2 linked regions of the Azospirillum brasilense genome follow. The protein of the gene in region 1 interacts with the protein of each later gene in a pairwise test. Links are inferred from orthologs where the notes say so. Each region holds a gene or a part of one and is shown on either strand. Other genes may lie near its edges. The genes, in order: tsaE and rlmB.

What was found.
Region 2: the proteins of tsaE (region 1) and rlmB interact in binary tests that used the Escherichia coli proteins (3 or more experiments, as listed by UniProt). The link is inferred for Azospirillum brasilense from one-to-one orthologs.

The regions. Positions count from the first base shown.
Region 1 is NZ_CP032345.1:1,385,353-1,401,647, reverse strand. Bases 6,281-9,107 are described here. They hold tsaE (tRNA (adenosine(37)-N6)-threonylcarbamoyltransferase complex ATPase subunit type 1 TsaE), read right to left. Parts: upstream 8,031-9,107; coding sequence 7,530-8,030; downstream 6,281-7,529. Other genes in these bases: D3869_RS06800 (NAD(P)/FAD-dependent oxidoreductase), read left to right, coding at 8,712-9,107; D3869_RS06805 (hypothetical protein), read right to left, coding at 8,063-8,500; D3869_RS06815 (aminoglycoside phosphotransferase family protein), read right to left, coding at 6,520-7,533; D3869_RS06820 (nucleotidyltransferase family protein), read right to left, coding at 6,281-6,517. Also shown: double-strand break repair helicase AddA, read right to left, coding at 1-2,496; double-strand break repair protein AddB, read right to left, coding at 2,645-5,623; more of D3869_RS06820, read right to left, coding at 5,738-6,280; more of D3869_RS06800, read left to right, coding at 9,108-9,734; D3869_RS06795 (Spy/CpxP family protein refolding chaperone), read right to left, coding at 9,973-10,533; D3869_RS06790 (response regulator), read left to right, coding at 10,720-11,445; D3869_RS06785 (ATP-binding protein), read left to right, coding at 11,447-12,826; D3869_RS06775 (NAD(P)/FAD-dependent oxidoreductase), read left to right, coding at 13,063-14,424; D3869_RS06770 (sensor histidine kinase), read right to left, coding at 14,449-16,295. UniProt on the Escherichia coli protein: Required for the formation of a threonylcarbamoyl group on adenosine at position 37 (t(6)A37) in tRNAs that read codons beginning with adenine.
Region 2 is NZ_CP032345.1:781,632-796,070, reverse strand. Bases 7,250-10,151 are described here. They hold rlmB (23S rRNA (guanosine(2251)-2'-O)-methyltransferase RlmB), read right to left. Parts: upstream 9,176-10,151; coding sequence 8,324-9,175; downstream 7,250-8,323. Other genes in these bases: tuf (elongation factor Tu), read left to right, coding at 9,625-10,151; D3869_RS03985 (hypothetical protein), read right to left, coding at 7,662-8,120; D3869_RS03990 (hypothetical protein), read right to left, coding at 7,294-7,566. In the rest of the region: D3869_RS04020 (ABC transporter ATP-binding protein), read right to left, coding at 1-310; D3869_RS04015 (ABC transporter permease), read right to left, coding at 307-2,148; D3869_RS04010 (ABC transporter substrate-binding protein), read right to left, coding at 2,319-3,560; D3869_RS04005 (MarR family winged helix-turn-helix transcriptional regulator), read right to left, coding at 3,713-4,153; D3869_RS04000 (outer membrane beta-barrel protein), read left to right, coding at 5,021-6,325; D3869_RS03995 (polysaccharide biosynthesis/export family protein), read left to right, coding at 6,558-7,130; more of tuf, read left to right, coding at 10,152-10,815; preprotein translocase subunit SecE, read left to right, coding at 11,114-11,311; transcription termination/antitermination protein NusG, read left to right, coding at 11,317-11,847; rplK (50S ribosomal protein L11), read left to right, coding at 11,982-12,416; rplA (50S ribosomal protein L1), read left to right, coding at 12,421-13,122; rplJ (50S ribosomal protein L10), read left to right, coding at 13,390-13,908; rplL (50S ribosomal protein L7/L12), read left to right, coding at 13,966-14,340. UniProt on the Escherichia coli protein: Specifically methylates the ribose of guanosine 2251 in 23S rRNA.

The sequences.
Region 1 (16,295 bases):
CGGGCTCTGGGTCGGCGTGCCCAGCGTGTCGGGCAGGAAGACGATGGGCGCCTGGAGCCCCTTGGAGCCGTGCACCGTCATGATGCGTACGCGTCCGCCGCCCTGCTCCAGCTCGCGCTTGATCTCCGCCTCGCTGGCCGCCAGCCAGGCCAGGAAGTTCTGCAGCGACGGCGGCTCGGTCTTCTCGAAGGCGAGGCATACGGCCAGGAACTCGTCCAGCGGGTCCTGGGCGTCGGGGCCGAGCCGCTTCAGGATGGCGCGGCGGCCCGACCCGTCCGGATCGGCCGGGCAGGGGGCGGCCAGCAGCCCGGCGAACAGCTCGTAGGGCGCCAGGAAGTCGGTGCGGGCGAGCTGAGCGCCCAGATAGCGGCGGGCCGGGCGGTAGGCCGGGTCGTCCTCCGCCTTCGCCACCAGCGCCCGCCACAGCGTGCCGCGCCGCCCGTGGGCGAGGTCGAACAGCTGGTCCTCGGTCAGCCCGACCAGCGGCCCCTTGAGGACGGTGGCCAGCGTCAGGTCGTCCTCCGGCAGCAGCAGGAACTCGCACAGCGCCATCAGGTCCATGACCGCCAGCTGCTCGGTCAGCACCATGCGGTCGACACCGGCCACCGGAACGGCGCGGTCCTTCAGGGCGCGCACAAGCTCCGTCACGAAGGCGGTGCGGCGGCGGACCAGCACCATCACGTCGCCGGGCTGGATCGGCCGGCCGCGCGACTCGAGCGACTCGCCGCGCTGGGTCCAGTCGCGGATGGTGTCGGCGATGACCGCGGCCAGCCGGGCCGACGGCGAATCGGCGGCCTCGCGCTCCACCGGCGGCGCCCAGGCGGGCGGGTCGGCGGCCTCCGCCGGCTTCACCGGGGGCCACAGCTCGACCAGACCGGCATGGCCGCGGCGGAAGGCGCGGTGGCGGATCACCGGGCTCGTTTCGGAAGCGACACCATCCTTGGCGCCGTCCAGCCCGAACACCGCGTCCACGGTCTGCAGCACGGTGGCGGTGGAGCGGAAAGAGATGTCCAGCGCCACCGCGTGCCAGTCGCGCTCGGCGGCCTTGGCGCGGGTCTGGAAATGGCGGCGCATCCGGGCGAATTCGGCGGGATCGGCGCGCTGGAAGCTGAAGATCGACTGCTTCTCGTCGCCCACGGCGAAGACGGTGCGCGTCGTCTCGCCCCCGTCCCGGGCGCTGAGGCCGGCGAAGAACTCCTCGGCGATGGAGCCGACGACCTGCCACTGCTCCGGGTTGGTGTCCTGGGCCTCGTCGATCAGGATGTGGTCCAACCCGCCGTCCAGCTTGAACAGCACCCAGGGCACGGCGGGGACGCCGTCCTTGCCGCGCAGCAGGGCGTTGGCCGACAGGATCAGGTCGTCATAGTCGAGCAGCGCCTTGGCCTTCTTCTTCGCCTCATAGGCGCTCAGAAGCGACTCGGCCAGGGTCAGCAGGGCGGTGGTGGAGGCGGCGACTCCGGCCGAGCGAACCCGTTTCATCAGCGAAACGAGCCGCTCCGCCTCACGCTCCAGAGCCGTCAGGGCAGCGGGGAAGGAGGTTGCCGGCTTCTTGGTGATCAGCGTCTTGCGCGCGCCGCCCTCCGCGGTCAGGAAATGGCGGACGTAGATCTGGAAGGCGCGCACGCGGTTTTCCGCGGCGTCGAGCCAGCTCTGGATGCCGACTCCGCGCTCCTCGTCGGTCTTGCTGCCGGTGGACAGAGCCCGGCAGGCGTCGCGCAGCCCCGGAACGTCGAAGGCGTGGTCGGCGCAGGCCTCGCGCAGGATGGCGGCCTCGGTGATGCCGGGCGGCACACCCAGGGCCTCGTGAACCGCGTCCACCGCGCCGTCCAGCCCGTGGAAGCTCTCGAACAGGCGCTGGATGCGCCCGCGCTCGCTGGCCAGCTCGGCCAGGATGTCGGCGAACTCCTCGGCGTTTAGCTCGGCGGTCAGACGGGCCATCGCCTTGCCGAGCGGGCTGTCGGGGGCGGCGCGCCCGGCGTGCAGCACCTCGTCCCGCGCCTCGGTCAGCAGGCCGGCGGCGGTGCGCTCGTCCATCACCTCGAAATGCGGGGCGAGTCCGGCCTCCAGCGGGAAGCGGCGCAGCAGCGACTGGCAGAAGGCGTGGATCGTCTGAATCTTCATGCCGCCCGGGCAATCCACCACCTGGGCGAACAGCCGGCGGGCGATGGTGCGCGTCTCCGCGCTCGGCCGCTCGCCGCAGAGGTCGGCGAGCCGGTCCTCCAGCCCCTCGTCGGGCAGGGTCGCCCAGATGCCCAGCGTGCGGTTGATGCGGATGGACATCTCCGCCGCCGCCGCCTTGGTGAAGGTCAGGCAGAGGATGCGCGCCGGCGCGGTGCCGGACAGCATCAGCCGCAGCACGCGGTCGGTCAGCACCTTCGTCTTGCCGGACCCGGCGGAGGCGCCCACCCACACCGACGACAGCGGGTCGGAGGCAAGCCGCTGCGCGACGTTGGGGTCCAGCGGAAGCTCGCGGACGGGGAAGTCGAGGACGGTCATGGGCGGGTCGTCATGTGTGAGGCGTTGCCCCCACCCTCCCCATGCTGCGCATGGGTCCCCTCCCTCCCCCGCTGGGCAGGGGAGGGCCTTGATTCCCTCCCCTGCGAAAGCGGGGGAGGGTTAGGGTGGGGGTTATGACGTGTACTCATCACCCCTCACCCCCATCGCCACCCGCCGACCATTCCTGCACCCGCGCGAGGTGGGCGTAGTCGGTGTAGCGCGGCGCCATGGCCGGGCGGGGGCAGGATCGGTAGGGGGTGGCGGGGTCGTCGAAATGGCGGATCAGCTCCTCCAGACCGGCGCGGGCCTCGGCGGCCAGAGTCGCCGGGTCGCCCTTCACCGCCTTCTCCTCGCCCGGCGGGTCGCCGCCGGACAGGCGCCAGAAGGCCAGCTCGGCCACCCGGTTCTTCGCAACCCCGGCGAAGCCGCCGGCCTCGGCCATGGCGGCCTCCAGCGGGAGCTGCGGGGCGAAGCCCAGCTCGATCTCGCGGGTCGAGGGCGGGGTGCCGGTCTTGTAGTCGATCAGGACCAGCCCCTCGCCGCCCGAATCGATGCGGTCGGCCTTGGCGGTCAGCAGGAAGGGGCCGGCGGGGCCGCTCAGCGCCAACTCGCCCGACACCTCGGTGGCGAGCGGCTTCAGGTTGCGGCGGCGGTCGCGCTCCAGCCCGATGAACCACTCGGCGATGCGCTCGAAGCGCGGCCACCAGAAGGCCCAGACATCGGGGTGGCTGTGCAGCAGCGGGCCGAAGGACTCGCGGCCCATCGCCAGCAGCCGGTGCAGCGCGTCGTCGGGCAGTTGGCCCGGATAGGCCTTCACGAAGGCGTCCAGGGCCGCGTGGATGAACTGGCCGCGGTCGGCGGCGCCGGGGTCGGCGGCGATGGGGTCGAGCTTGCGCAGGCGCAGCACATGCTCGGCGTAGATGGCGTAGGGGTCGCGCATCCACTTCTCGATCTTGGTGACCGACAGCTTGCGCGGGCGGGCGGACACGGGCGGGCGCGGCTCCGGCGGGGCGACGGGGCGCACGGCGTCCGGCTCGTCCAGACCGCGCGCCCAGGCCAGCCAGGGCTCGCCGGCCAGCTCGATCCGCCCGTCCAGACCCAGCGCGCGCAGCACCGTCTCCAGCCGCAGCAGCCAGCGCGACGGGACGGTGGGCGTGCCGTCCACCCGCTCCGCGCGGGTCAGCACGACCTCCTCGGCGCCGCAGGCGTGGGTGAAGTCGTGGGCGGACAGGCCGACCATGCGTTCCGGGCTGGGCAGGCCGAAGTCGCGGCGCATCGGGCGCGACATCCAGGGATCGGCGTCGGGGTCGGGCGGCCAGGTCCCCTCGTTCAGCCCGCCGAGGATCAGCAGATCGAAATGCTGGAGGCGCGCCTCCATGGGGCCGAGGATGTAGAGGCGCGGGTGCAGGCCGAAGCGCGGGCGCACCGGACGCATCGCCATCAGCGCGTCGAGCAGCGCCGGATAGTCCTTGCCGGGAACGGCGGGGAAACCGTCCGCCGCCTCCAGCAGCTCATGGACGAAGGTCGCCGCCTCCTCGCCGTCGTCCTGCCGCCAGAGGAATTCCGACCCCGGCGCGTCGGTGCGCGAGGCCAGCGCCTCCGCGAAGGCGACGTGCGCGCGGACGAGGTCGCTGAGCGGGGCCTCGCTGAACAGCGCTTCCATGAAGGGGGCGGCGAGCGTTTCCAGGTTCTCCAGCCAGCCGAGCAGGGCAGCCTGCTGGTCCGGGTGGTCGAAGCGGTCGGCGGCCTTCAGCGCGGCGATCAGCCCGGCGAAGCCCTCCGCCGGGCGGGGGCCGCGCAGCACGGTGCGCTCCAGCGCGCGGGCGGAGCGGCGGAACTCCGCCGGATCGTGCCCGCCAGCGGCCAGCGGGTGCTTGGCGAGCGCCAGCAGGGCCAGCGGGTGGGCGCGGCTGGCGGCCAGTTCGGCGGTCAGCCGCAGATAGGTGCCGACCGCGGTGTGGACCAGTGGCTGGCCCGCCGAGTCGTTGACCGCGATGCCCCAGCGGGTCAGCGCCATGGCGACCCGGCGCGCGAGGTTGCGGTCGGGCGAGACCAGCGCCGCCGTCTTGCCCGGCGTCTCCAGCGCGTGGCGCAGCAGAAGGGCGATGACCGACGCCTCCTCCTCCGCGGTCGGCGCGTCGATGCGGGTCAGCCCGTCCAGGGCCGCGGCGTCCAGCCCGTCCAGCTCCCGCCAGCTTTCCGTGGTGGCGGCGGGGCGCATGGCCTCGGCGAGCAGGCGGGCGCGGGCGGCCCGCGGCTCCTCCGCGTCGTTCCAGCGGCGGACGGCGGCGCGGCCAACCGACAGCCGGTCGAGCAGATGGGCGAGGCCGTGTTGCGGGTGCGCCTCGTCGGCGCGGATGGCGTCCCAGCTCGCCTCGTCGGCCTCCAGGTCCAGGCCGGGCAGAACGACGGCGCCCTGCGGCAGGGCGGCGACCACCGCCAGCAGGTCGGCGGAGGCCGGGATGGAGCCGGTGGAACCGGCGGCGATGACCAGCCCCTGCGGCGGCTCCGCCCGCCAGAGCGCGGCCTGGGTCTGAAGCACGAGGTTGCGGCGCTGCGCGGGATCGGTCAGGGCGCTGGCGCCGAGGATGGCCGGCCAGTGCTCCGTGACGATCTTCAGGAACTCCAGCGTCACCTGCCAGTGCTGGGCGTAATCCTCCGGCACCAGCGAGGCCAGCCGGTCGAAGGCGACGTTTTCCGTCCACACCGCGTCGATCAGCCGCCCCAGGTCGGCGCCCAGCCGCACCGCCTGCGCGGTGGTGGCCGACACGCCGGTCGCCTGGAAGATCAGCCGGGCCAGCATCATCTGGCGCTTCAGCCCGCTGATCGGGTCCGGCAGCTCCAGCGGCACGCCGGGCAGCTCCTCCGCCGAGGTCAGGCTGAGGGAGGCGGCGTCCAGCTCGCCCAGCGGGCTCATCCGCGGCAGCAGCATCGGCTGCCCGCCGGAGCGGCGCAGGAAGGCCTCGCGCAGCGAGCGGCAGGAGCGGCGCGTCGGCAGCAGGACGGTCACCCCGGCCAGCGCCAGCGGGTCGTTCCCCACACGGTCCAGGATGCCCGCGGCGAGCTGGTCCACGAAGGACACGCCGGTGGGAATCGAATAGACCTTGGGCTCAGCCCTGCCGCTCATGCCTGCCCCGGAAGCTGTATCGTCAGACGCTCGAGGATACTAGATGTGGGGCAATGAGACCACAAAGCGTCAAGGAATACAAAAATTCTCACAAAGGGCCGGCCGGGTGGCCGGTCAGGTGGTGACCACCGACACGTCGCTCATCGACAGCATCTCCTCCGTCTCGGCCAGAGCGTCGGGGGTGCCGATGTGGAACCACAGCCCGTCATGGGCGAGGCCGAAGAGGCGCCCGGCCTCCTGCGCGCGGTCCCAGACGCGGTTGGTGGAGAAGGCGCCGTCGGGGGTGTCCTGCCCGAACAGCTCCGGCTTCACGATCTGGACGCCGGCGTAGACGAAGGGGGCGATCTCCATCTCGCCGCGCCGGGTCAGCCGGCCCAGCGGGTCCATGTGGTAATCGCCGCGCCCCTCGTAGCCCACCGCCTTGGTGGTCGCCATCAGCAGGAGGAGCGCGTCCATCTCGTCCGGGTTCCAGTGGCGGGCCAGCCGCGCCAGCGTGGGGGAGGGGCCGTCGAGCCACAGGATGTCGGCGTTGACCACATAGACCGGGTCGGTACCGAGCAGCGGCAGCGCCTTCTTCACGCCGCCGCCGGTTTCCAGCAGCGTGTCCTCCGGCGACAGGGTGATGGCCGGGCTGGTCCGTCCCGCCAGATGGGCGGCGATCATTTCGCCCTTGTAATGGCTGTTCACCACGGCGGCGGTCACGCCGGCCTCTTCCAGCCGGTCGAGCGCGTGGTCGAGCATCGGCTTGCCCATCACCGGAATCAGGGGCTTCGGGCGCTCCAGGGTCAGCGGGCGCATCCGCAGGCCCAGCCCGGCGGCCATCACCATGGCCTTGGCGGGAACGGTGGTCACAGGCGACGTCTTGGTACGGGTCTTCTTCGAGACAGGCGACATAATCAATCCGGCTCCGGAACGACAAGCTCCGCGCGGGTACCCGGCGGCAGATGACGGGCAAACCAGTCGGCGACCGGGGCCAGTTCGGGCTTGGCGAGCTGGCCTTCCAGAAGCCGCCAGACGCGCGGCAGGTGAAGGAGATAGCCGCGTCGGCGCTGCAACGCCAGACGCACGAAGATGGCGACGATGCGGGTGTGCCGGATCGCGCCCAGCACCGCGTAGGAGCGGCGGAAGGCGTCCCAGTCCCGATCCGGGAAGGCCGCCCGGTAGCGGTCGAGCAGCACGCCCTCCAGCCCGGCGGGCAGGTCGCGGCGGGCGTCCTCCAGCAGCGACACCAGATCGTAGGCGACGGGGCCGAGCCCGGCGCTCTGGTAATCGATCAGCCCGGCCGCCCGCAGACCGGGCCGGGGCAGCCGCATCACGTTGTCCACATGGTAATCGCGCAGCAGCAGCGACTGCGGCCCGGCGCAGGCTCCCGGCACCACCGCGTTCCACGCCGCGTCGAAGTCGGACCGCGCCTTGTCGGACAGCGGTTTTCCGGTCGCCGCAGGCATGTAGACGTCGGCGAACAGCGCCACCTGCTGCGTGAACAGGGCCGCGTCGTAGAGCGGCAGATTCAGGCGGGCCGCCTCCTCCACCGGGAGGCGGCGGTGCAGCTCGATCAGAACGTCGGTCGCCAGTTCGTAGAGCGGGCGCGGCTCCTTCCCGGCGTTCAGCAGGCGGGTCAGGGTGCCGTCGCCGAAATCCTCCTGGATGGCCAGCCCCGCCTCGACCTCCGCCGCCAGGATGGCGGGAACGGAGAAGCCCAGCCGGTCCAGGGTGGCGCCGATGGCGATGAAGGGCACCAGATCCTCCGCCGGGACGGGGGTGTCGACCAGGATCAGCGTCCCGCCGTCCGGAGTCGTCAGCCGCTCGTAGCGGCGTGCCGAGGCGTCGCCGGCCAGCGGCTCGCGTTTGGCGCCCTCCAGCCCGTGGCGGGCGAGGAAGGCGGCGATCTGCGACGCGCGGTCGGTCACGGCCGCTCCATTCCGGTGAGGTCAAGGGTGTGCAAGCGCGATTCCCAGGCGCCGTGGCCGGTCAGGGTGGCGCGGCGCTCGGTCGGCCCGGCGAAGCTCATCGCGACGTCGAGGCGGTCGGCGGGCAGCAGCGGCCCCAGCCGGTCCGGCCATTCCACCAGCAGGACGGCCTCGGCGCGGGCCTCGTCCCAGCCCAGTTCGGTCACCTCGTCGGGGCCGGACAGGCGGTAGAGGTCGAAATGCCAGACCGGACCGATGTCGGTGTCGTAGGTCTGGACCAGCGTGAAGGTGGGGGACGGCACCTCGGCGTCCTCCTCCGTCACGGCGCGGATCAGGGCGCGGCACAGGGCGGACTTGCCGGCGCCCAGGTCGCCGCGCAGGGCCACGAGGTCGCCGGGCGCCAGCGCCGCGGCCAAGCGGCGGGCCAGCGCGGCGGTCGCCTCCTCGCTCGGCAGCGCAACGGCGCGCGTGTTCGGGGTGGAATTGGTCTGGATCATGTCACGGGATGCGGTCAAATCAACGGCGGCAATCAACGTCGCGAGGCGGCCTTGCGCGGCACCGGGCCGGGGGAGGAGGAGGGACCGGGCGCGGGCTCCGCCGCTTCGATGCGGCCCTCCACCAGACGCGGGGGCTTCTTGAAGTTCATGGTGATCATCAGCGTCAGGGCGCCGTTGATCAGGTACAGCATCTTGTCGGACTCGACGGGCAGGGGGATCTTGCGCCCCATGCAGTAGGACACCAGCGCCGCCGCGACCTCGGACTCGTGCAGGGTCATCGTCCGGTCGTCGCCCTCGTCCCCGGTGACCTGGATCAGCGTCTCCACCCCGCCGCCGCCGGGCTGGCCGGGGCGGTAGGTGACCTTGCCGACCGTGCCGCTGGGCAGCGGCTCCTTCATCCGGCGGCGGCGGTCGAGCACGGCCTTCACCACCTCCTGGTCGGTGAACACGAGGCAGCGCAGCTCCTTCATCGCCAGTCCTTCATTGCGGCCGCTCCGGCACGGGGAAAACGCGCAAATCCTACCCCACCGCGACCGCGCGCCCCGAAGGAAATCGGCGGGACTGCACCCATTTTGCGCGCGCCGTTCGCCCTCCCCGTGCAGGGCGGGGTTGACCGGGCGCGCGAAACCGGACAATTGAAGGCGTCATCGTTCCCCCCGTTTGCACAAGGCAGCGCGTCCCATGTCGCACACCGTCCATCGCACCGACGTCGTCATCGTCGGCGCCGGCCCCGTCGGTCTCTTCGCCGTGTTCGAATGCGGCATGCTGAAGATGCGATGCCATGTGGTGGACGCGCTGGACATGGTGGGCGGGCAGTGCACCGCGCTGTACCCGGAAAAGCCGATCTACGACATCCCGGCCCACCCGGCCATCGAGGCCGCCGACCTGATCGACCGGCTGGCGGAGCAGGCCGCCCCCTTCAACCCGACCTATCATCTGGGCCAGCAGGTCGAGAAGCTGACCCGGACGGAGGAAGGGCGCTGGCTGGTGGAGACCAGCATCGGCACCCGCATCGACACCCAGGCGGTGATCATCGCCGCCGGCTGCGGCGCCTTCGGCCCCAACCGCCCGCCGCTGGACGGGCTGGAGCAGTATGAGGGCACGTCGGTCTTCTACATGGTCCGCCGCAAGCAGGATTTCGCCGGCAAGCGCGTGGTGATCGCCGGCGGCGGCGATTCCGCCGTGGACTGGACGCTGTCGCTGGCCGACGTGGCGGAGAAGGTCTACGTCGTCCACCGTCGGCCCAAGTTCCGCGCCGCCCCGGAAAGCGTCGCCCGCATGGACGCGCTGGTCCGCGAGGGCAAGGTTGAGATGGTGGTGCCCTACCAGCTCTCCGGTCTGGTGGGCGAGAACGGCCAGCTCTCCGCCGTGCGCGTCGCCACGCTGGACGGCGAGGAGAAGGACCTGCCGGCCGACGCGCTGCTCGCCTTCTTCGGCCTGTCGATGAATCTGGGGCCGATCGCCGAGTGGGGCCTGAACCTGGAGCGCAGCCACATCGGCGTCAGCCTGCCCGGCTGCGCCACCAGCGCCCCCGGCGTCTACGCCATCGGCGACATCGCCACCTACCCCGGCAAGCTGAAGCTGATCCTCTGCGGCTTTTCCGAGGCGGCGCAGGCGGCCCACGCCATCCACCCGCTGGTCCATCCGGGCGAGGCGCTGCACTTCGAATATTCGACCTCCAAGGGCGTTCCCGGCGCCGAGTAAGAACGGAAACGGGCCGCCGGGGAACCGGCGGCCCGCTCCGTCAACGGCTGACGGGAGGCAGGACAGGGTGACATTTGAAGTCCCCTCTCCCCTCCGGGGAGAGGGTTAGGGTGAGGGGGTTGTGCTTTTGCCGGACCTGCCGCCAAGCACAACCCCCTCACCGGCCCTCCGGGCCACCCTCTCCCCAGGGGGGAGAGGGTTATAGAGGCCGAATGCGACAGCCCTGGAGGCAGGGAGATCAGCCGCCGCGGGGGCCCTTGTCGGGACCCGGGCCGGGGCCATGGCCGGGGCCGTGATGGCGCGGGCCGGGACCGCCCATGCCGGCGCCCATCATCCCGTGACCGGCGCGGTCGAGGAAGCGGTCGGCCTGCTTCTGCTGGTCCGGGGTGAGCTGGGCGTAGAGGTCGGTCGCCGCCGGGCGCACCTGCTGGAGCTGGGCGAGGCGGGCCGACATCATGGCCTCCATCCGCTCAAGCCGGGCCGGCGCCGCGGCGGGCATCGGCTGGTCCTTGTACTTGGCGCAGAGGTCCTGGGTGGGCTTCTGGCTCGCCTTCGCGGCGTCGGCGAACTTGGTCCAGGCGGCGCGCTGCTGGTCGGTGATGTTCAGCTTCTTCTCGGCGTAGGCCAGCATGCCGGCCAGCCGGGCGTCCTGATCCTCGCACATCCGGGAGAAATGCCGGCCGCCGTCCGGACCGGGGCCAGGGCCGGCGCCGGGACCCGGCTGCTGCTGGGCGAAGACCGGCACGGCGAGGCCGAGGCCGAGAACCAGCGCGGCGGTGGTCATCATAGCGCGTTTCATGGGGATGCTCCTTGTTATCGACGGGGTCTTGCGTTCCCGATGACCCCGATGATGGGCCGGCAACGTATCCGGTTGATGTCCGGCCTTCCGTGAATTGGTAACGCTGTGTAACAGCCGGCCTCCCCGTAACGTGGCGTTACACATTTCTTCTTCACCCCGGCGCCCGCGCGTCGGATCATGCGTTCCATGGACCGCACACCTCACCTGCTGGTGGTCGACGACGACCGCGAAATCCGCACCCTCCTGTCGCAGTTCCTGACGCGGCACGGCTTCCGCGTGACCGGGGCCAAGGACGGGGTGGAGATGATGCGCACGCTGGACACCGCGCGCGTGGACCTGATCGTGCTCGACCTGATGATGCCGGGGGAGGACGGGCTGAGCCTGTGCCGCCGCCTGCGCGCCACGCCCGAGACGGCGCAGACGCCGGTCATCATGCTGACCGCGATGGGCGAGGAGACGGACCGCATCGTCGGGCTGGAGATGGGGGCCGACGACTATCTGGCGAAGCCCTTCAGCCCGCGCGAGCTTCTGGCCCGCGTCAAGGCCGTGCTGCGCCGCGCCTCCGGCCCGCCGGTGGCCGGCGGTGCGGTGGGCAAGACGCTGGGCTTCGAGGGCTGGACGCTCGACCTCGCCAAGCGCGAGCTGCGCTCGCCCGACGGGGTGCTGGTGCAGCTCTCCGCCGGGGAGTACGACCTGCTGGTCGCCTTCGTGGAGCATCCGCAGCGGGTGCTGACCCGCGACCAGCTGCTCGATCTGGCGCGCGGCCGCTCGGCGGTGCCCTTCGACCGCTCCATCGACGTGCAGGTCAGCCGGCTGCGCCGCAAGATCGAGCCCGACCCCGCCGACCCCACCATGATCAAGACGGTGCGCGGCGGCGGCTATCTGTTCACCCCGGCGGTGACGGGGGCCTGAGATGGAGACTGCTCGCAAGAGCCGCCTGCTGGTGGCCCGGCGCTGGCTGCCGGACAGCATCGCCTCGCGGCTGGTGCTGACCGTGGTTCTGGCGCTGCTGCTGACCCAGGCGGTCAGCGCGCTGGTCTATCTGACCGACCGTCCCCCGGGGCCGCCGGCCCACAGCATGCGCGTTCTCGTCCAGCGCGTGACGGCCATCGTCCAGCTCGTGGAGAGCACCCCGCCGCAGGAGCGGCGGCGGCTGGTCAAGGCGATCGACGACCCGGTGCTGCGGGTGGACTGGAATCCCGAGACGCCGCGCTTCGCCAACCAGCGCGAGGGCTTTCCCTTCGACCGGCTGCGCCGCGCCATCCGCGGCGAGCTGGACGATCCCGACCGCGCCGTGGTGGTCGAGGTCCGGCGGGAGCGTCCCATGCCCGGCCCCTTTCCGGTGGACGAGCACCGCTGGGGCGCCGACGTCCGGCTGTCGGTGGGGCTGAAGGATGGGTCCTGGCTGACCTTTGTCGGCGGCGACCCGCTGGAGGGGCCGTTCCGGCTGCTGCGCTTCGCGCTGTGGATGGCCGGCATCGTCGGGGCGGTGGCTCTGGTCTCGGTCTGGACGGCGCGCCGCATGACCGCCCCCATCGCGCGCTTCGCCGACGCGGCGGAGCGGTTGGGCGTGGACGGCGAGGCGCCGCCCCTGCCGGAGGCCGGCCCCCAGGAGCTGCGCGCCGCCACCCGCGCCTTCAACCGGATGCAGGCGCGTCTGGCCCGCTTCGTCGCCGACCGCACCCAGATGCTGGCGGCGATGAGCCACGACCTGCGCACGCCGCTGACCCGCCTGCGCCTACGCGCCGAGCTGGTCGAGGACCCGGAGATGCAGCGCAAGATGCTCGCCGACCTCGACGAGATGGCGGCGATGATCAACGCCACGCTCGCCTTCGCCCGCGACGACGCCAACCACGAGCCACGCGGCCCGCTCGACCTCGCCGACCTGTTGCAGAGCCTGTGCGACGACCGCGTGGACGCCGGGCACGCGGCGGCCTACGAGGGGCCGGCGCACGCGACGGTGGACGGGCGCCCGGTGGCCCTGCGCCGCGCCTTCGCCAACCTGATGGACAACGCCATCGCCTATGGCGGCGGCTTCACCGTGCGGCTGCGGCCCGCGGACGGGGAGTTGCGGGTGGAGATCGAGGACGGCGGTCCCGGCATCCCGGAGGCCGAGTTCGAGAAGGTCTTCGCCCCCTTCTACCGGCTGGAGCGCTCGCGCTCGCGCGACACCGGCGGGGTGGGGCTGGGTCTGGCCACCGCCCGCACGGTGGTGCGCGGCCACGGCGGCGACATCGCGCTGTCCAACCGTCCGGAAGGCGGCCTGCGGGTGACGGTGACCCTGCCGCGGTGAGCTTTATGGACCTGGCATAGGCATCAATTTTGGTAGCTCAGCCCCCACCCCGGCCCTCCCCCGCTGCGCAGGGGAGGGAGATTTCTGCGAAGCGGCGGCAGTCCCCTCCCCTGCGCAGCGGGGGAGGGTTAGGGTGGGGGCAACGGTGGCATCCGTTGGACCCGGGAATGCACCGCAACATCGGCGGCGCATTGGCGGTTATCGGTGCAGGATCGCCTTCACCGGAGGTTGCCGCCGTGCCGCAGATCGACCGCACCCCCTCGCCCGTGGACAGCCGCCCCCATGTCGTGATCGTCGGCGCGGGATTCGGCGGTCTGGCCTGCGCGGAAGCCCTGGGCGGGACGAACATCCGCGTCACCATCATCGACCGGAACAACTATCACCTGTTCGTGCCGCTGCTCTATCAGGTGGCGACCGCCGCCCTGTCGCCCGCCGACATCGCCGAGCCGATCCGCCGCATCGTCAGCCGCCACCCCAACGTCGACGTGGTGATGGGCGAGGTGACCGGCGTCGACCGCGCCGCCAAGCGGGTGGAGCTGGCCGACGGCAGCTTCGTCCCCTACGACCGGCTGGTGCTGGCCACCGGCTCCTCCTACAGCTATTTCGGGCACGACGACTGGGCGGAGATCGCCCCCGGCCTGAAGACCATCGAGAACGCCCGGCGGATCCGCGCCCGGCTGCTGATGAATTTCGAGCAGGCGGAGATGTGCGAGGATCCGGCCCGGCAGAAGGCGCTGATGACCACCATCGTGGTCGGCGGCGGCCCCACCGGGGTGGAGATGGCCGGGGCGGTGGCCGAACTGACCCGCTTCACGCTGGCCCGCGACTTCCGCCGCATCGACCCGCGCACCGCCCGCGTCCTGCTGGTCGAGGCCGGGCCGCGCATCCTGTCCACCTTCCCGGACGACCTCGGCCAATACGCCCGCCGCAAGCTGGAGGAGCTGGGCGTCGTCGTGCTGACCGGGCAGGCGGTGGAGAGCATCACGCCGGAGGGCGCCACGGTCGGCGGGCGCTTCATCCCGGCGGGAGCCATCGTGTGGGGCGCCGGGGTCAAGGCGTCGCCCGCCGGGTCCTGGCTGGGGGTGGAGACCGACCGCAGCGGGCGCATCCCGGTCGGTGCCGACATGGCGGTGCCGGGCGTGCCCGACGTCTACGCGCTGGGCGACACGGCGGCGCTGGCCGGCGACGACGGCAAGCCGCTGCCCGGTCTGGCCCAGGTCGCCAAGCAGCAGGGCGAGCATCTCGGCGGCGGGCTGGAGGCCAGCCTGCTGCGCGGTCAGCCGCTGGAGCCCTTCCGCTTCCGCAACCGCGGCAACACCGCCATCGTCGGGCGCAGCGCCGCCGTCTTCGATTTCGGGACGCGCAAGCTGAAGGGCTGGTTCGCCTGGGTGCTGTGGGCGATCATCCACGTCTATCTGCTGGTGAACTTCCACAAGCGGGTGCTGGTCACCATGCAGTGGCTGTGGCGCTGGGCCACCTACCAGCGCGGCGCGCGGCTGATCACCACCGACCGTCCGGTCGCGGCGGCGGAGTCCGTCACCTCGCCGCATGGCGGCAGCGCCGAGCCCTTCCGGGACGCGAGGCGCGGCCAGGGCTGAGGAAGCAGATCAGGAGGCTTTGGCTCAGGAGGCGGGCGGAAGCGGCAGGACGCAGCGGAAGCGGGTGCCGTGGCCCGGCCACTCCTCGACCTCCAGCCGCCCGCCGTGCAGCTCCATGACGTTGCGGACCAGCGACAGGCCGAGCGCCGCCGCGCCCCGCGGGTCGTTGCGGTCGTAGCGCGAGGGCATGGCGGCCTCGCCCGGCCCGGTGCCGCACCCCACGGTCAGCACGAGGGAGTCGGCGCTCCGCTCCCCGGACAGCAGGATGCGGCGGTCCGCCGGCGGGTGGCGGATGGCCCCGACGACCAGGGTGAACAGCGCCTGCTTGAGCCGCCGCTCGTCGCCCTCCACCTCGCCCAGCGACGAGGGGGCGGTGAGGTCGAGGCGCAGCCCTTCGCGCCGCGCCCATTCGCGGGTCAACTCGCCCACCGTCTCCAGCAGGTCGGGCACGTCCACGGCGCCGCGGTCCAGCGTGGTCACCCCGGCCCCCAGGCTGGTCATGTCGACCACGTCATCGATCAGCTCCAGCAGCCGCTCGCCCGCGTTCAGCACGCCCTTCACATACTCGATCTGGCGCGGGTTCAGCTCCCCGAAATACTGGTTCGCCAGCACCTCGGCGAAGCCGATGATGCCGTTCAGCGGGTTGCGCAGATGGTGCGAGACGTTGGCGATGAACTCGCTCTTCAACTGGTCGGCGGCCTCCAGCGCGGCGTTGGAGGCGCGCAGCGCCTGCTCCAGCCGGGCGCTGTCGGTGACGTCGAGATAGCTGTTCAGCACCGCCCCGTCGGGCAGCGGCAGGGTGGAGAACTCCACCACCGACCCATCGGCCCGTTCCAGCCGGCCCGAGCGCACGGCGCGTTCCAGCGTCGCGCCGATCATCTCGTCCTTCAGACTGTCCCAGTCGCCGCCGTTCTCCAGGAAAGGCCGCATCCGCTCGAACAGGCTGGAGATGTGCGGCTCGCCCAGAAGGTCCTCATCGTCGAGGTCCCAGACGCGGGCGAAGGCCGGGTTGGACAGCTTCAGCCGGCCATCGCCGCCGAACACCGCGATGCCCTCGGCCAGATTGTCCAGCGTCTCCTGCTGCACGGCGATCAGCGTGTTGTAGGAGGACTCCAGGGCCAGCGTGTTGGTCACGTCCTCCAGGATCTGCATCAGCCCGCCCAGCGGGTGGGGGGCGGCGAGGCTGCGCAGGGTCGTGCCGTCCGGCAGGTGCATCAGCTCCTCGACCGGCTCCAGCAGGCGGGTGTAGCGGCTCAGCCGCTCGCGCTTGTAGCTCTGGTAGTCGGCGTATTCGGGCAGGCGGCGGCGGGTGCGCAGCTCCTCCAGGATCTCGCCGTGGGTCGGCTGGCTGCGCAGCCAGGACTCCTCCAGGTCCCACAGCCGGGCGTAGGCCTGGTTGAAGAAGGTCAGCCGCGTGTCGGCGCCGAAGATGGCGATCGCCGCGCCCAGCCGCTCCAGCACCTCGCCGTGGGCGGCGAGGTGGCGGCTCAGCTCGCCGCGCATCTCCTCGACCGCCGTGACGTCCAGCGCGTAGCCGACGACCAGCGTGCCGCCGCCGTCCGGGGCGGGCAGGGGGGCCTCGGTGACCTCCAGCAGGCGCCGCTCGGCGCCGATGACGGCGGAGACCCGCTCCGACTGGGCGACCCCGCTGTCCAGCGCCCGCTGCGCCAGGGCGCGCCCGGCGCCGTCCGCGGCCAGTTCCCGGCCGCTGTCCAAAACCGCGGCGGGGTCGGAATCCACGGCGCGGGCGTAGGCGCGGTTGCACCAGGACAGCGTCTGTCCGGCGCCGCGCAGCCACACCGGCAGCGGCAGGGCGTCCACCGCCGCGCGCAGCTCGGCCAGCGCCGATTCGGCATCGCGCTGCCCGCGGG
Region 2 (14,439 bases), 610 kb from region 1 along the record:
GCAGGACCATCTGCACGTTCTCGCGCACCGTCATCGAGGCGAAGGTGGCGGTGATCTGAAAGGTGCGGCCGACGCCCATCCGCCAGATGCGGCGCGGCGGCAGGCCGACGATGTCCACCCCGTCCAGCCGCACCGTGCCCGCGTCGGGCCGGAGCTGGCCGTTGAGCAGGTTGAAGCAGGTCGTCTTGCCGGCGCCGTTCGGCCCGATCAGCGCCAGCACCTCCCCGGCGTCCAGCGCGAAGGACACGCCGCGCACGGCCTGCACGCCGCCGAAGGCGCGCTGAAGGTTCTCGACGGCGAGGCGGCTCATGACTCCCTCCCGCGGGTCCACAGGTCGCGGGCGAAGCCGGCGACGCCCTTGGGGAAGGCGAGGACCAGCACCAGGATGACGGCGCCCAGGACCAGCCGCCACCAGTCGGTCCGGCTCATCGCCTCGGTCTCCAGCAGGTGGAACAGCGCCGCCCCCACAACCGGGCCGCTCAGCGTCTGGATGCCGCCCATCAGCACCATGACCAGCGCGTCCACCGACACCGGCACGGCCATCAGCGTGGGGAAGACGCTGCCCTTGGCGAAGGCGTAGAGCCCGCCGGCCAGACCGGCGGCGGAGCCGGCCAGGGCGAAGCTCAGCCACTGGTGCCGGCGCACGTCGATGCCCACCGATTCGGCGCGCAGCGCGGAATCGCGCCCGGCGCGCAACGTGTAGCCGAAGGGCGCGAAGGCGGCGCGGCGCAGCAGCAGCAGCGCGCCGCCGGCCAGCGCCAGGGTCAGCCAATAATAGGCCGCCTTGCCCGCCGCCCACTCCGGCGGCCAGACGCCGAGGATGCCGTTGTCGCCGCCGGTGACGCCGTACCACTGGAAGGTCACCGACCAGACGATCTGCGCGAAGGCCAGGGTGAGCATGGCGAAATACAGCCCCGACCGCCGCACGCAGAACCAGCCGGCGGCCAGCGCCCCCAGCCCGGCGACCAGCGGCGCGGCGGCCAGCGCCAGCGGCATCGGCACGGCCAGATGCTTGACCAGCAGCGCCGCGCCGTAGGCGCCGAGCCCGAAATAGGCGGCGTGCCCGAAGGAGACGAGGCCGCCCAGCCCGATCAGCAGATGCAGGCTGGCCGCCAGCAGCGCCAGGATCACCACCTCGGTCAGCACGATCAGCGCGTAGTCGCCGGCGACCAGAGGCACCGCGGCCAGCAGGGCGAGCAGCAGGGCGGGCGCCCAGCGCGCCGCGCCGGCCGCGGCGATCAGCGGCGGGCCGGGGCTGGCGGCGGTCGGCGGCGCGTCCTCCGCCCGGCCGAGCAGGCCGTAGGGGCGGATGACCAGCACCACCGCCATGAACAGGAAGACCAGGACCAGCGTGATCTGGGGAAAGACCAGGATGCCGAAGGCCTGCAACTGCCCGATCAGCAGCGAGGCGACGAAGGCGCCGGTCAGGCTGCCCATGCCGCCGACCACGACGACGACGAAGGCCTCGACCACGATCACCATGTCCATGTGCAGGTTCACCGCCTCGCGCGGGACCTGAAGGGCGCCGCCGAGCCCGGCCAGCGCCGATCCCAGGAACAGCACCCCGGTGAACAGCCGCGCCGGATCGACGCCGAGCGCCGAGGCCATGTCGCGGTCTTGAGTCGCCGCGCGGACCAGCGTGCCCCAGCGCGTGCGGTTGAACAGCAGCCAGAGCAGGCCCAGCACCAGCGGCCCCAGCCCGATCAGCACAAGGTCGTAGAGCGGGAAGGGCTGGTCCAGAATGTCCACGGAGCCGCGCAGCCCCGGCGCCCGCCGGCCCAGCAGATCCTCCGACCCCCAGATCCAGGAGGCGGCGTCCTGCACCACCAGCACGACGCCGAAGGTGGCGAGCAGCTGGAACAGCTCGGGCGAGCGGTAGAGGCGGCGCAGCAGCCCGACCTCCATCAGCGCGCCGAGCAGCCCGACCACCAGCGAGGCCGCGGCCACCGCGCCCCAGAAGCCCAGCGGCGTGGTCCCCCAGCGCTCCACCAGCGTCCAGCCGAGATAGGCGCCCAGCATGTAGAAGGAGCCGTGCGCGAAATTCACGATCCGCGTCACGCCGAACACGATGGTCAGCCCGGACGACACCAGGAACAGCGTCGCCGCGGTGGCGAGGCCGCTGAGGAATTGCACGAGGTAGAAGGACATCGGCTCTTTTCGGCAGTCTGCGGGGGGCGACCGGTTGCCCCCTCCCTGACCCTCCCCCGCTACGCAGGGGAGGGGATAAAAACTCCCTCCCTTGCCGAAGGCGGGGGAGGGAAGGGGCCCGCGGCACCGCCGCGGGAAGGGTGGGGGCAAACGCGGCCCTCCTCAGCCCCTTACTCCGGGCGCATCTTGCGAACGGCCTCGTCGGACGGCAGATAGTCCGCGCCGTCGGCGTAGCGCCAGCCGGTCATCGCGCCCTGGCCGCCCTTCACCGTGGTCTTGCCGACATAGGCGCCCATCGTCGCCTGATGGTCGAGCGCGCGGAAGGTGATCGGGCCGAAGGGGCTGGACAGGGCCAAGCCGGACAGCGCGTCCACCACCTTCTCCGCATCGGTGGAGCCGGCCTTCTCCACGGCGGCGGCGATGGCCTTGAAGGTGGCGTAGCCGACGACCGAGCCCTGGCGCGGCGGCTCGTTGAAGCGCTTCGCATAGGCCTCGCGGAAGGCCTTGTGCTCGGGCGTGTCGATCTGCTCCTGCGGGTAGCCGGTGACGATCCAGCCCTCCGGCGCCTCGTCCTTCATCGGGTCGAGATATTCCGGCTCGCCGGTCAACAGGCTGACGACGGTGCGGTTGCGGAACAGGCCGCGGCCCTCGCCCTCGCGCACGAACTTGGCGAGATCGGCGCCGAAGGTGACGTTGAAGATGGCGTCGGGCTTGGCCGCGGCCAGCGCCTGCACGGTCGGCCCGGCCTCCAGCTTGCCCTGGGCCGGCCACTGCTCGGCGACGAACTCGACGTCCGGACGCTTCTCCGACAGGAGCTGGCGGAACCACTGCACCGCCGATTGGCCGTATTCGTAGTTGGGAGCGACGGTGGCCCAGCGCTTGGCGGGCAGCTTCGCCGCCTCCTCCACCAGCATGGCCGCCTGCATGTAGGTGCTGGGGCGCAGGCGGAAGGTGTAGCGGTTGCCCTTGGTCCAGGTGATGGCGTCGGTCAGCGGCTCCGCCGCCACGAAGGGCACCTTGTTGCGCGCGGCGAAGTCCGCCACGGCCAGCCCGACGTGGGAGAAGTAGGTGCCGGCCAGCAGCTCGACCTTCTCGTTCGACAGCAGCTCCTGCGCGACGCGCACGGCGTCGTCCGGCTTGCCGGCGTCGTCGCGGGAGACGACCTCCAGCTTGCGCCCGCCGAGCAGGCCGCCGGCCGCGTTCACCTCCTCCACCGCGAGCTGCCAGCCCTGGCGGTAGGGGATGGTGAAGGCCGGCAGGCCGGTGTAGCTGTTGATCTCGCCGACGCGAATCGGCCGTCCGTCCGATGGGGCCGGGGCGGATTGGGCGTGGGACACCGACGGCGCGGCGATCCAAAGGGCGGTGGCGAGGGCGGCAGCGCCCGGCGCAAGCAGGAGATGGCGGCGGTTCATGGTCGGCGGTATCCCGGCGCGGTTGGCGGCTGCCCGAACGCATGGAACGGCAGCGTGAACGCAGTGTCTGCGTTCATAGCAAACCCACCGCAAAAGTCACCGTTCCGTTGCGCCGCACCAACCGGGTTTTCCGCGGGCCGATGCCGCCGGCCTCACATCAGGCGGGAGAGAAGCAGGAGGAAGGTCGCCTGCTCCTCCGGGGTCAGCGGGTCCAGGGTGCGGTGATGCGCCCGGGTGGCGTTCTCCAGCAGGGTGCTGACCAGCGACTGGCCGGCGCGGGTCAGGCTGACGCTGGTGCGCCGCCGGTCCTGCGGGTCCGGCTGGCGCTCCACCAGCTTGCGCTCGACAAGGCGCAGGATCACCCCCTGGGTGGTCGCCGGGTCCATGAAGGTCAGCCGGCCGAGCTGGTTCTGCGACAGCGACCCCTCGGTCCGCAGCGTGACCAGGGCGCCCCATTGGGTGGGGGTGAGCTGGGAGTCGCCGATCATGTCCATGAAGATGGAGGACGCGCGCTGATGGGCCCGGCGAAGGCGGTAGTGCGCCTGCCCGGTCAGCAGGTAATCGTCGGTCGGAGGATGGGCGATCTGATCCATGGGCGCACACGAGCGTTGCGGAGCCGGACCGTTTCCGGTTGCGGCGGGTGTCGGCGGAACACCGTGCGACAGGTTCGGCACCGAGCCCGGGGAGTGTTCCCGGGATTGCGCCAAATGCAGCAGGCTTCGCTTTGAAGCCTAGGGGTGGAAGTCGCAATAGGCAACGCTCGCTGCTGCGGCATAGAGCCACAGTCTAGACCCCGTCACTATTTGCATTGAAAAGCACTCGCGAACGAAGATGAGTCGCGGGTTTCAAGAATCTTGCTGGGGGACTAGGCCGCAATCTGCATATGCGGGTGTGTTTTGGTCGTACCAGAGGGTTGTCCGTATTTCGATTATGGGTTTTGCTTCGGCGGGTAAGTGTTCGGTGGCGGAGTCCTTTCGCGGTCGGACTTCGGCAGGTCGCCATCGGGCGGCGGAACACTCCCCGGTGTGTAGGGCGGCATCACGACATCGTCACCCGGGTGGCGCGGCGATTTGGGCGGCGGGGGAGTGGTCAGGGGCTTGGTCATGCTCGGCGCGTCCTCATGGTTCGGGTTGGCGCGGCTCCGGACCGCCTTTGCATGAACGGACGCCGCCGATGGCTGGTTCCCAGGCCGGCGCGTGCGCGTCCTTCGTGGTCGTATGACCTTAGCTCTAATGATGCGGGCGTATGGCAATAGAGCGCCCGTCTGACGCAAGTCTTGTTGCGCCAACAACACAGGGGCGGGCAAAAACCACGGTTGAACGGCTTCACTGTTGCACGGACATCACGCCATGAGTTGTCTTTGCAGCGACTGTCCGCTTCTGCCGGAGCGGCGAATGCACATTCCGAGGCCATTCGGCCGCCCGATACGAGCCACTGATTTCAGCCTTGCGCGGTGACCCATGAAGCCCAGCTCCCTGTCCTTCCTCGCCCTCGCGCTCGCGCCCACCGTGCTGACGGCGCTGCCCGCGGCCACGCCGGTGGGCGCCCAGGAACTGCAGCCCGGTGAAACCGTGCTGGAGCGCCGCCGTCCGGAGGTCGAACAGCTCGGCATCCGCGCCGGATCGTTCCGTATCCTGCCGCGCATCGAGACCGGCCTGACCTATGAAAGCAACGTCTTCGCGACCGAGAACGACACCCGCGACGACTTCATCTGGGTCACCCAGCCGCGCGTCGACGTGCGTTCGGATTTCAACAACCACGCCCTGAACTTCTCGGCCTCCGGCAACATCGGCCGCTTCTTCGACTACTCGTCGGAGAACTACGCCGATTACCGGGCGCAGGTGGACGGCCGCTACGACATCACCCGTGACAGCTCGGTCAGCGGCCTGCTGTTCAGCCGCCGCGACCACGAGGGACGGTCCGACCCGAACTTCGACGTGTCGCTTGGCACCGGCACCGTGGTGCCGCGCTTCGCGGAGCCGGTGAACTACTTCACCCACGGCGGCGAGGCTTCGTTCAACCAGCGCTTCAACCGCCTGCGCGTCCGCCTGACCGGCGGGGCCCAGTACACCTCCTACCAGGACGCCGAACTGACCAGCGGGCGGACGGAGTCGCAGGAGGATCGCGACCGCTGGAGCTACACGGGCACCGCCCGCGCCGGCTACGAGTTCATCCAGGGTTACGAGGCCTTCGTCCAGGGCTCCTACAACTGGACCCGCTACCGGCTGACTCCGGATTTCGGCGGCGTCAACCGCGACTCGGACGGCTACGAGGTCGTCGGCGGCCTGTCCACCGACCTCACCGGCCTCATCAACGGCGAGATCTATGCCGGCTATCTGAGCCGGACGTACGACGACCCGACGCTGAAGGATTTCGGCGGTCTGGCCGTGGGCGGCCGCCTGAACTGGTCGGTGACCCAGCTCACCTCGGTCACCGGCTCGCTCAGCCGTCAGGTCCGCGAATCGACCTACGCCCGCGGCAGCCAGATCGCGTCGAGCTACAACCGCACCGTCGCCGCCGTCGGCGTGGATCACGAGCTTCTGCGCACCCTGCTGCTGAACGCCCGCGTCCAGTGGCGCCAGGACGACTTCAACGGTGTGGACCGCACCGACGACGTCTACACGCTGGGGGCCGGTGCCAGCTACCAGCTCAGCCGCTATGTCTTCGTGAATGGCGGTTATACTTACGAAAAGCGTAACTCGAACCTCAGTGGCTTCGATTATTCCGACAACCTGGTCTATCTGCGCGTTGGCGCTCAGATGTAATCAGTTCGTCTGAAGCATGCACAGAGGGGCGCTCATCTTCCGATGGGCGCCCCTTTTGCATTTCCGCCTATACGGTGACGCGAATCCTTTTCCTCCGTTGGCGTTACTTCCTCTCCACTTTTTCCCAAGCGCGTGCGAGTTGCTAGTCTCCCTCCGTGACCGCTCAGGGTTCGGCCGCTCCATCCGCGGGCGGCTGGACCCGATGTCCTCACGAGCCATGGAAGGGTAAGGGATGAATCGACGTAACGTGTTCCGCGCGCTCGGAATGACCGTGGTCGCCGCCGCGATGGTCGGCTGCGCCGGTGGCCAGGATGCCCCTCTCGAACCGCCGGGCGTCGCCCAGATGACGGACTACCGCCTGGGGGCCGGCGACGCGCTGCGCGTCATCGTCTTTGGCGAGGAGCAGCTCTCCGGCGAGTTCCGCGTCGACGGTTCGGGCAAGGTCGCCATGCCGCTGATCGGCGAGGTGACGGCCCGCGGCCATACCCCGCGCGAGTTGGAGACCGACATCGCCAAGCGCCTGTCGCAGGGCTATGTCCGCGACGCCAAGGTCAGCGTCGAGGTGCTGAACCACCGGCCCTTCTTCATCCTGGGCGAGGTCCGCAACCCCGGCCAGTACCAGTATGTCAACGGCATGACCGCCCTGTCCGCGGTGGCGATGGCCGGCGGCTACACCTACCGCGCCAAGGAGGACTACGTCCTGATCACGCGCGGGGCCGATCCCAAGAAGGAACTGCGCCGCGCCCCGATCACCACCCCGGTGATGCCCGACGACGTGCTGCGCGTGCCGGAGCGCTATTTCTGATCGGCGACCGGTTCCGAACACTCGCCGGACGGTCCATCAAACGGCCCATTTGTTTCGGAAAACTGGGGCGGTCGCCCCGCCAGCATTCGACGCCATGACGATGTCCCTCTTCCCACCCGGAAGAGGGACATTTTTTGCGCGGACGTCCGACCCGCCGCGGCGGTCATCCATCGTCGCGGGTGCCCTCGCCGTAGGGAAGATCGCCTTTGCGGAAGGCGTCGGCGCCCTTGGAGTGGCCCGAGGGCGCGCGGGCCTCGGGAGGGGCGTGATCATGATCGCTGGCGGCGGGAGGCGGTCGGGTGCCGGCGGCCTCGTCATCGGTGCCCAGCGGGGCCGCAGCGGGGTCGGAGGCGGGTATCTTATCGCCGGTCAGCCCCTTGTCGATGGCGTCGCGCAGGCGCTGCGCCCCGGCGTTGGGGGTATCGGGCTTTTCCATGGGGGAAACCTGGATCGGTTGCGGGACGGGATCGTCCCTCCTCCCAACCGACGCTCCCGGCTGCGGTTCCCCCCGAATGGGGCGAGGCGGCCGTTTCAGGAACGCAGGGCGTCCCGGTCCGCTTCGTCCAGGCTGTCGAGCCAGTCGTCCATGGAGATCATGGGCGGCTCGTCGTTGGCGCGCCGGGCGGCCTCCACCAGCTCGGTGTCGGCGGTGTTGGAATGGACGATGAACCAAAGCATCAACCGATTCGCGTCATCGTCGTTCAGCGGACCGCCGCGCTCGGCGGTCGCGATCAGTGCGTCGATGCTGGCAAAGTAGCTGCGGTGGGCCTGCTCGTGCCGCTCACGACGATCGGTGGCCAGGACGGCCATCTCCGCCGTTTCCGTGGCGAAATGCCCGGCCACCGCGTGACGCAGCGCGGTCAACTCCGCCAGCCCGAACGGACCCCCCGCGGTCATCGCCGAAAGCAGATCGAGAATGGCGCCATGCTCGGCGTCGATGACGCCGGAGCCGGTCGGGATGAGGGAGCCGCCGTGGAGAGCGTGCGTCATGGGCGGGGCCGGGCGTCGGTCTGCCGGGGGGGGAGGTGGTGCCGGTTGCAGGGCTCGAACCCGCGACCTTCGGTTTACAAAACCGCTGCTCTACCAACTGAGCTAAACCGGCGCGCCGCCCGGCCAGACCGCGGCGGGCGCTTACACTAGCGTCCCGCGCGGTCCGCGGCAAGCCTCACCTGAGCGGCGCGAACGGCGACGCCTCAGCGCAGCCGGGCGACCTCGTAGAGGGCAACGGCGGCGGCGTTGGACACGTTCAGGCTGCCGACCGGCCCCTGAGTCGGCAGGCGGGCGATGACGTCGCAGCGCTCCATGGTCAGGCGGCGCAGTCCGGCGCCCTCCGCCCCCAGCACCAGAGCGGTGCGGCCGGTCAGGTTGCATTGGGCGAGCGTGCCCTTCCCCGACTCGGCGAGACCGACGGTCCAGAAGCCGGCCTGCTGGAGGTCGGCCAGCGCGCGGGCGAGGTTGGTCACGCGCACCAGCGGCACCGACTCCAGCGCACCCGAGGCGCTCTTGGCGAGGACGCCGGTGGTCTCCGGCGCGTTGCGCGCCGTCACCACCACCGCCTTGGCCCCGAAGGCCGAGGCGGAGCGCAGCACCGCGCCGACATTGTGCGGGTCGGTCACCTGGTCGAGGACGACGATGAGCGCCGACGGGTCCGAATCGGCCTCGGCGCAGACGTCCTCGATCCCGACCTCCTCCAGCGGGGCGACGTCGACCGCCACGCCCTGATGCACGGCACCCGGCGGCAACATGCGGTCCAGGTCGTTGCGGTCGGCCGGCATCAGGCTCGGCCGCTGCAGCCCACGGGCCTTGGCCTGGGCCAGCACCGGCTCCAGCGCGGCGCGGCCCGCCTCGGTCGCGATCAGGCGGTGGATGCGCCGCTCCGGGTTCAGCCACGCGGCCGACACCGGGTGCAGGCCGTAGAGCAGGACGCCCTGCGCGCCGCGCCCGGAGGGGCGGTCGCCGCGCGACTCGCGGTGGGACGGGGAGTGACTCTTGGCCGGGGCAGGGGGCTGGCCGTGGGGCGCGGATGGCTTCTTCGAACGGGTCATGGTGTCCGGCTGGAGGGGGCAGGCCTAAGCCCGCCGCGGTTATTCACAGTTTTCTGGTTTGGACTGCTTCAGACGTGTTGACAAGGCCTGAAAAATTCTCATAGTGCCGAACTCCGCGGCGGGCATGTCCCGCAGCGGGCCTGAGGAAGGGTGGCCGAGTGGTTAAAGGCAGCAGACTGTAAATCTGCCCGCGTACGCGTACGCTGGTTCGAATCCAGCCCCTTCCACCACTACATTCCACGGCTTGTCCGTGATCGCAGTTCCCGGTCGATAGCGCCGGGCGGGGCATGGCAGGCGGGTGTAGCTCAATGGTAGAGCAGAAGCCTTCCAAGCTTACGACGGGGGTTCGATTCCCCTCACCCGCTCCAATCCCCCCGCGCTAAGGGAAATGTCGGTCTCGGCCGGGCCATTGTGTGCGTCCGGAACGTCGGGAACGAAAGACCAAAGCGATGGCGAAGGCAAAGTTTGAGCGGAACAAGCCGCACTGCAACATTGGCACGATCGGCCACGTCGACCACGGCAAGACGTCGCTGACGGCGGCGATCACGAAGGTGCTGGCCGAGAGCGGCGGCGCGACCTTCACCGCCTACGACCAGATCGACAAGGCGCCGGAAGAGAAGGCGCGCGGCATCACGATCTCGACCGCCCACGTCGAGTACGAGACGACCAACCGCCACTATGCCCACGTCGATTGCCCGGGCCACGCCGACTACGTGAAGAACATGATCACGGGCGCCGCGCAGATGGACGGCGCGATCCTGGTCGTGTCGGCCGCCGACGGCCCGATGCCGCAGACCCGCGAGCACATCCTGCTGGCCCGCCAGGTCGGCGTGCCGGCGCTGGTGGTGTTCATGAACAAGGTCGACATGGTCGACGATCCGGAGCTGCTCGAGCTGGTCGAGATGGAGGTGCGCGAGCTGCTGTCCTCCTACCAGTTCCCGGGCGACGACATTCCGATCGTCAAGGGCTCGGCGCTGTGCGCTCTGGAGGACCGTTCGCCGGAGATCGGCCGTGACGCGATCCTCAAGCTGATGGCCGAGGTCGACCAGTACATCCCGCAGCCGGAGCGTCCGAAGGACCGTCCGTTCCTGATGCCGATCGAGGACGTGTTCTCGATCTCGGGCCGCGGCACGGTGGTGACCGGCCGCGTCGAGCGCGGCATCGTCAAGGTCGGCGAGGAAGTCGAGATCGTCGGTCTGAAGACCACGGTCAAGACCACGGTGACCGGTGTGGAGATGTTCCGCAAGCTGCTCGACTCGGGTGAGGCTGGCGACAACATCGGCGCGCTGCTGCGCGGCACGAAGCGTGAGGACGTCGAGCGCGGCCAGGTTCTGGCCAAGCCGGGCAGCATCACGCCGCACACCACCTTCAAGGCCGAGGCCTACATCCTGACGAAGGAAGAGGGTGGCCGTCACACGCCGTTCTTCACCAACTACCGTCCGCAGTTCTACTTCCGCACGACCGACGTGACGGGCATGGTGAAGCTGCCGGAAGGCACCGAGATGGTGATGCCGGGCGACAACATCTCCATGGAAGTCGAGCTGATCGCTCCGATCGCCATGGACGAGGGCCTGCGCTTCGCCATCCGCGAGGGTGGCCGTACGGTCGGCGCCGGCGTCGTCGCCTCGATCATCAAGTAAGTTAAAGGTGTCGATCCCGCCGTCGTTCCCCATGGTTCGGCGGCGGGATTGATCCCTGTCGTTTTCGGCATGCCGGCCGATAAAAAGGCTAGCAAGCCACGCGGCTATGCGCTATAAGCTCCGCTCCCCGCCGGGGGTAGAGCCTGCGGCGATAGGAGTGTAGCTCAATTGGTAGAGCACCGGTCTCCAAAACCGGGGGCTGGGGGTTCGAGCCCCTCCACTCCTGCCACGCCGTACCGAACCAGAACGGGCCGCTGACCGCGCCCTACACGTCGCACCGGAGCCCGCACGGTCTACGATGGCTAAAGTGAACCCCGCAGAATTCGCGCGCGACGTCCGCCGCGAGGTGGCCAAGGTCACCTGGCCGACCCGCAAGGAAACCGGCGTGACGACCGCCATGGTGTTCGTCATGGTGGTGCTGGCTTCGCTGTTCTTCCTCGTCGTGGATCAGGTGCTGGCCTTCGCCGTCCGTATGATCCTTGGGCTGGGAGCCTGATCGCCATGGCCGCGCGCTGGTACGTCGTTCACGTCTATTCGGGCTTCGAGAAGAAGGTCTCCCAGGCCATCCGCGAGAAGGCGGCCCAGAAGGGTCTGGAAGACAAGTTCGAAGAAATCCTGGTGCCGACCGAGGAAGTGGTCGAGGTGCGCCGGGGTTCCAAGATCAACACCGAGCGGAAGTTCTTCCCCGGCTACGTCCTCATCAAGATGGATTTGACGGACGAGTCCTGGCATCTCGTGAAGAACACGCCAAAGGTCACCGGGTTCCTTGGCGGCGGCGGCAAGCCGCAGCCGATCAGCCAGCGTGAGGCCGAGCGGATCATCCATCAGGTGCAGGAAGGCTTTGAGCGCCCCAAGCCCTCGATCACCTTCGAGGTGGGCGAGCAGGTTCGTGTGAGCGACGGCCCCTTCACCTCCTTCAACGGCATCGTCGAGGAAGTCGACGAGGAGAAGGCCCGCCTCAAGGTGGCGGTGTCGATCTTCGGCCGCTCCACGCCGGTCGAACTGGAATACACCCAGGTCGAGAAGGTCTGAGACCAACAGTTTTCCCGGGGCACGTGATTAAAAGTCACGTGCTCCTTTCTGCTGCGGAAGGCCCGCCATAGCCGCACCGCAAAGCCCCGCGACGCCGGACAGCGTATCGAGGCGTCGTATCTGGAGGTTGTGACATGGCAAAGAAAATCGTCGGCTTCATCAAGCTGCAGGTTCCGGCCGGCAAGGCGAATCCGTCGCCGCCCATCGGCCCGGCGCTCGGTCAGCGCGGCCTGAACATCATGGAGTTCTGCAAGGCGTTCAACGCCAAGACGCAGGACCTGGAAGTCGGCATGCCGATCCCGGTGGTCATCACCGCCTACGGCGACCGTACCTTCACCTTCGTCACGAAGACCCCGCCGGTCAGCTACTTCCTGAAGAAGGCCGCTGGCATCGACAAGGGCTCGCAGACCACCGGCAAGGGCGCTTTCGCCGGCAAGATCACGAAGACCCAGATTCGTGACATCGCCGAGAAGAAGATGAAGGACCTGAACGCCCACGACGTCGAGGCGGCCGCGAGCATGATCGCTGGTTCCGCCCGCTCGATGGGCCTCGAAGTGGTGGAGGGCTGATCCCATGGCGAAGCTCGGCAAGCGTCTGACCGACTCCTACAAGAAGGTCGACCGCGAGGCGCTCTACTCGCTGGAAGGCGCCGTCTCCCTGCTGAAGGGCCTGCCCAAGGCGAAGTTCGATGAGACCATCGAAATCGCCATGAACCTGGGCATCGATCCGCGTCACGCCGACCAGATGGTCCGCGGCGTCGTGAACCTGCCGAACGGCACCGGCAAGACCGTGCGCGTCGCCGTGTTCGCCAAGGGCCCCAAGGCGGATGACGCCCTGGCCGCCGGTGCGGACATCGTTGGCGCCGACGATCTGGCCGAGAAGATCCTGGCCGGCAACATCGACTTCGACCGCTGCATCGCGTCCCCGGACATGATGGGCGTCGTCGGCAAGCTCGGTAAGGTGCTCGGCCCGCGCGGCCTGATGCCGAACCCGAAGCTCGGCACCGTGACCCCCGACGTGGCCGGCGCCGTGAAGGCCGCCAAGGCCGGCGCCGTGGAGTTCCGCGCCGAGAAGACCGGCATCGTGCACGCCGGCGTCGGCAAGGCCAGCTTCTCGGAAGAGGCCCTGGTGCAGAACATCCGCGCCTTCGTGGATGCCATCACCCGCGCCAAGCCGACCGGTGCCAAGGGCCAGTACCTGCTGAAGGTCTCGCTGTCCTCGACCATGGGCCCGGGCCTGAAGCTGGATCTGTCCACTCTGGCCGCCACGGCCTGAGTGACCTGAGTTTCACCGCCGGCTCCTTCGGGAACCGGCGGTGATCGGGTGTCCCTGCGGGGGCGCCCACCCTGTCCAAGACCGCTGGTGCCGGCGTCTCTCCGGAGGCAACGGCTTAAACCCGCCAGAGCAGACAGGAGTTGAACCGTTAACCACGCGGGTTCGCCCGCGGTTCAGGAACGGCTCGAACTTCTGGGACAGGTTCGCCGGGGCTCCTCACCGAAAGGGAAGGGGTCCCTCGTAAACCTCTGTGCAAGGAGGCGATCCGTGGATCGTACACAAAAAGAAGCGACGATCGCGGACCTGCAGTCGAAGCTCCAGGAAACGGGCCTGGTGGTGGTCACCCACCATCTCGGCCTGACGGTGGCGGAAGTCACCGACCTGCGTGGCAAGATTCGGGCCGCGGGCGCGAGCTTCAAGGTGACGAAGAACCGGCTCGCCCGCCGCGCCCTTCAGGGCACGCAGTTCGAAGGTCTGGACGGTCTCTTCAAGGGACCGACCGCGATCGCTTACTCGAAGGATCCCGTCGCGGCCGCCAAGGTGGTGGCCGACTACGCGAAGACCAACGAGAAGCTGAAGATCGTCGGTGCCGCTCTCGGCGACCAGATCCTCGACGCGGAGGGAGTGAAGGCTCTCGCCACACTCCCGTCGCTGGACGAACTGCGCGCCAAGCTCGTGGGCATGATCCAGACTCCGGCGACCCGTATCGCCGGCGTTCTCCAGGCTCCGGGCGGCCAGGTCGCCCGCGTGCTGGCGGCCTACGCGAAGAAGGACGAGGCGGCCTGAGCCGCACCCGTCTAGCTGTCTACCCATCCCAGAACATCGAGTTGTTGGAGCATTAAAATGGCTGATCTGCAGAAGCTGGTCGACGATCTCTCGGCCCTGACCGTCATCGAGGCCGCCGAGCTGTCGAAGCTGCTGGAAGAGAAGTGGGGCGTCTCCGCCGCCGCTCCGGTGGCCGTTGCCGCCGCCGGTCCGGCCGCTGCCGCTGCCCCGGTCGAAGAGCAGACCGAGTTCAACGTGATCCTCGCCGACGCCGGCGACAAGAAGATCAACGTGATCAAGGAAGTCCGCGCCATCACCGGCCTGGGCCTGAAGGAAGCCAAGGACCTGGTCGAAGGCGCTCCGAAGCCGGTCAAGGAAGGCGTGTCGAAGGACGAGGCCGCCAAGATCAAGAAGCAGCTTGAAGAGGCCGGCGCGAAGGTCGATATTAAGTAAGACCGTCTTGCTGCGACGGATAAGACATATCCACGCCGGACGGCGGCTGGTCCCCGAGGGGGCCCGCCGCCGCACGGCGTTTTCTGCCTTCCACCGGAC